Regions from separate parts of the Solidesulfovibrio carbinoliphilus subsp. oakridgensis genome, predicted to be linked through region 1. Evidence: predicted binding sites of a transcription regulator. Region 1 holds the regulator's gene; the other holds the start of a gene.
The links. Region 1 encodes sigma-54, which starts transcription at its own class of promoters, with help from an activator protein. Its sites were predicted from a motif close to CTGGCACGGNNNNTGCTT; they were not measured.
Positions count from the first base shown of each region.

Region 2: the regulator sigma-54 is predicted to act here: its motif matches at 861-878, upstream of gabT (4-aminobutyrate--2-oxoglutarate transaminase).

Region 1 is NZ_CM001368.1:1,047,839-1,050,038, forward strand. It holds gene hpf (ribosome hibernation-promoting factor, HPF/YfiA family) at 1-161, opposite strand, end outside; gene rpoN (RNA polymerase factor sigma-54) at 213-1,649, opposite strand; gene DFW101_RS04690 (KdsC family phosphatase) at 1,767-2,200, opposite strand, start outside.
Region 2 is NZ_CM001368.1:1,666,583-1,668,782, reverse strand. It holds gene gabT (4-aminobutyrate--2-oxoglutarate transaminase) at 1-783, opposite strand, end outside; gene DFW101_RS07295 (sigma-54 interaction domain-containing protein) at 1,214-2,200, opposite strand, start outside.

The DNA of each region.
Region 1 (2,200 bases):
ACGTCGGCCATCTGGCGGGTCTTTTCCACGGCCAGATTGACCTGCAGTTCGGAGGCGTCATTGGCGGAAGCATATTTGGCAAGCTTTTCCAGACGCTTGCGAGCGTAGTCGCGCAAATGGTCGGAAGGTTCGAAGTTCTTGAAATTAAAAGTGATGTTCATGAGATCCTCCAGATGGCGTGGTATTGGGCCGGGGAAGCCCGGCCCGAAGCATCAGAAAATTTCCTTGCGCTTGGACGAGGATTCAATGCCCATGGCCGTGCGGTATTTGGCCACGGTGCGCCGGGCGATGTTGATCTGCAACTCGTCTTTGAGCATATCAGCAATGGCCTCGTCGCTGATAGGCTTTTTGGCATTCTCCCCGGAAATAATCCGCTTGATCATGGCCTTGACCGATTCCGAGCCGACCGTGCCGCCGTCGTCGAGGTCAAGGGAGCTGTTGAAAAAGAACTTGAGCTCGAAAATGCCATGGGGCGTGGCCACGTACTTGTTGGACGTGATGCGGCTGACGGTCGATTCGTGCATGCTGATGTCGTCGGCCACATCCTTGAGGATCAACGGCCGCAACCGCGTGACCCCCTCCTCGAAGAATTCCCGCTGGAACTTCACGATGCTCTCAAGGACCTTGTACAGGGTCCGCTGCCGCTGGTAGAGGCTTTTCATCAGCCACATGGCCGAGCGCATCTTGTCCTGGAGATAATCCTTGTCCTTGTCGTTTTTCGGATTGATCTCCGCCATGTAGGTCGTGTTGACGTTGAGCCGCGGCATGCCCTCTTCGTTTAAAATAATCACGAATTCGCCGCCGTATTTGTACACAAAGGCGTCCGGGCTCACGAAAATGGGATCGCCCGAGCCGTAGCTGGCTCCGGGCATGGGATTGAGGGTCTGGATCAGCTCAAGGTATTCCTTGAGTTTTTCCATGGTGATATGAAATTTTTTGGCCAGCGGCTTGTAGCGTTTCTTCTCCAGGTCTTCGAGGTGGTCGCGCACAAGCTCGATGAGGATGGTGTCCTCGTAGCCGTAGACCTCGATCTGGGTGAGCAGGCATTCGCTCGGGGTCCGGGCGGCCACGCCCACGGGGTCGAACCGCTGGAGCCGGTGGAGCACGGTCTCCACTTCGGGCACCGAGGCTCCGGCCATCTGGGCCAGTTCTTCGAGGGAAGCCCGCAGGTAGCCCGAGGAATTGAGGCTGCCGACGATACTCTCCCCGATCTCCAGTTCCTTGGCCGTGAAATTCGACAGGCGCATCTGCCAGCCGAGGTGCCCTTCGAGGGAGGGTTTGGAGGCGAGCCTGGCGTCAAAGGCCATGCCCTCCTCGGGCATCTCCGACTCCCGGGATTGGGACTGGCGGCCGGTGCTGGCGAAATCGCCGAGATAGTCGTCCCATTCGGCGTTTTTGAGGAGTTCCTTTTCCATGGCCGCGTCGCTGGAATTCCCGGTCGGCCCCAGGTTGTCCTCGGCCATGGTCCGCTCCGGTTGGCGGTCCTCCTCGATCGATTCCTCCAGAAGGGGGTTTTCCAAAAGCTCCTGCTGCACGCTCTCCAGCAGCTCGAGCCGGGAGAGCTGCAGGAGTTTGATGGCTTGCTGCAGTTGGGGAGTCATCACCAGCTGCTGGGAGAGTTTGAGCTGCTGTCGCAGTTCCAGGGCCATGTCTACCGCCGTGCGAGGTCCTTTGGATGTTGGTGCGAAAAGCGGGGGCAAGGCCGACGCCCCGCCCGCTCAACAAAAAGCATGCCACAATCGAAGGATCGTGGCAATCGGCACGGCTTACCCTTCCGGGAGGAACCAGGCGTAGGCCGCTTCGAGACGGCCGCTGGCCTGAAGCAGGAACCGGATGGCCTCGCGCACCGCCCCGTGCCCGCCGGGACGGCTGGCCACCCACAGGGCCAGGTCCATGATTTCCGGCTGGGCGTCGGCCACGGCCATGGGCAGGCCGACCAGACCCATGGGGCCGGCGTCCACCCAGTCGTCGCCGAGGTAGGCGGCCTGGCCGGGGGAAAGCCCCAGCCGCCCGAGGATGCCGGTCAGGATCGGAACCTTGTGGTGGTGGCCGGGATGGTACTCGCCAATGCCCAGTTCCTTGATGCGGGCGGCCACGGCCGGACTGTCGAGGCCGCTTATGACCGCCACTTGCAAGCCCGCCATCTGGGCGGCCTTGATGCCGAGGCCGTCGTGGGCGTGAAACCGTTTGGCGATGCCGC
Region 2 (2,200 bases), 620 kb from region 1:
CTTGGCCGTGCGGCCGAAGCCGGACTGGATCTCGTCGGCCACGAAAACGATGCCGAACTCGTCGCAGAGGGCGCGCAGCCTGGTGAAAAATTCCACCGGCGGGACCACGAAGCCGCCTTCGCCCTGGACCGGCTCGGCCACGATGCAGGCGATCTGCTCGGCCGCGGCCGTGCCGATGAAAAATTCCCGCAACTTCTCGGCGCAGGCCGCGCCGCACTTGGGATAGGTGAGGCCAAGGGGGCAGCGGTAGCAGTAGGGATAGTAGGGGAACTGGTAGACTTCCGAGGCCATGGGGCCGAAGCCGAACTTGTAGGGCTTGACCTTGCTGGTCATGGACATGGTCAAAAGCGTGCGGCCGTGGAAGGCGTTTTTCATGGCCACGACGCCGGCCCGGCCGGTGTGGCAGCGGGCGATCTTGACGGCGTTTTCCACGGCTTCGGAGCCGCTGTTGACGAAGAGGGCCTTTTTCTCGAAATCGCCCGGCGCGGCCTCGCTGACCCGCTTGGCCAGCTGGAGGTAGGGCTCGTACAGGGTGACCATGGAGCAGGTGTGGAGGTAGCGGCCGGCCTGGTCCTTGACCGCGGCCACGACCTTGGGATTGCAGTGGCCGACGTTCAGGACGCCGATGCCGCCGACGAAATCGATGAACTCGCGGCCGGTGACGTCGCGAAGCAAAGCGCCCTTGGCGGATTCGACGAAAAAGGGCGTGGCGTTGGGATGTCCCTTGGGGACATAACGGTCGCGCAGGGCTTGCAGTTCTTGCGCCTTTTCGGTGGTGTTCACGGATCATCCTCGGGGTTGTCGATTGGGGGGCGAGAGCGCCTCATACCATAATGAACGGGAACGGTAAAAATGGATTTGAGCAAGAAGCAGGCCAGGATTGTTTTTGTAAAATAGCTCTGATATTTTGTGCCGTTATAAGAATGACTCCGGATGACGGCCTGTGTTGTCGATTCGGCAATGAATCGGCAATTTTGTAAATATTCCATATAATCAATGCCTTTGATCTGATTCATTTTTAAATCAGGTTTTCGCGCTAGCCCAAGCCGGGCCCCCGGTCCGGTCCCGGACCGGGGACAAGACACGGACACCAGAAAGTGTCTGCACAAAGAATGAAATATTTGATATGGTTGTCGCGTAAGCCCGTTCGGGCGAACCGGCGCGAACGGCCGGTGGCGACGGCTACGGCCGTCCAGTCTGATTCATTCCTGAATCAATCGCGGTGGAGCGCATACCGCTTGAGCTTGCGCACCACCGTCGCCTGGCTGATGCCGAGGTAGGCCGCCATCTGCCGGGTGGTGCGGCAGGCGGCCATGGCCTCGCGCAGCCGGCGCAGGCTGGCCTGGTCCGTGGACTCGACCAGCCGGCGCGGACCCGGCCGGGCCGTGTCCGGCCCGCCGTCGCCGGAAAGCGCCTCGTCCAGGGCCTCGGTCAGGTCGTCGTCGTCGCTCATGACAAAGGCCTTCTGGATCAGGTTGACCAGTTCGCGCACGTTGCCCGGAAAATCGTAGGCCTCAAGGAGACGCATGGCCCGGGGCGAAAGCCGTTTGGCCTTGCCGTGGCGGGCGTTTTGCTGGGAGAGGTAGAATTCGGCCAGGCCGAAGATGTCGTCGCGGCGCTCCCGCAGGGGGGCGATGCGCACGATGAAGGTGTTCAACCGGTAATAGAGGTCCTTGCGGAACTGCCGCCGCTCGACCAGCCCCTCCATGTCGCAGTTGGTGGCCGCCACCACCCGGCATTCGACGATGCGCGACTCGCCGCCGCCAAGCCGGCGCAGTTCGTGGTCGTCCAGGTATTTGAGCAGCTTGGCCTGGGCGGACAGGGGGATGTCGCCCACCTCGTCGAGGAACAGCGTCCCCCCCTTGGCCAGCTCGATGAGCCCCGCCTTGCCGCCTTCCCTGGCCCCGGTGAAGGCTCCCCGTTCGTAGCCGAACAGTTCGGCCTCGAACAGGTTTTCCGGCACGGCCGGGCAGTTGATCTGAATAAACGGCTTCTCGGCCCGGGGGCTGACCTGATGCAGGAACTTGGCGAGCAGGCCCTTGCCCGTGCCGGACTCGCCAAGGAGCAGGATCCGGGTGGCGTCCATCTGGGCCAGCTTTAAAAGCGTGCGCAGCGTCCGCTGCATCTGCGGGCTCTGGGCCACGATGTCCTTCTGGGACAGCTCGAAAAGGGACAGTTCGGCCAGCTCGCTCTTGTAGCG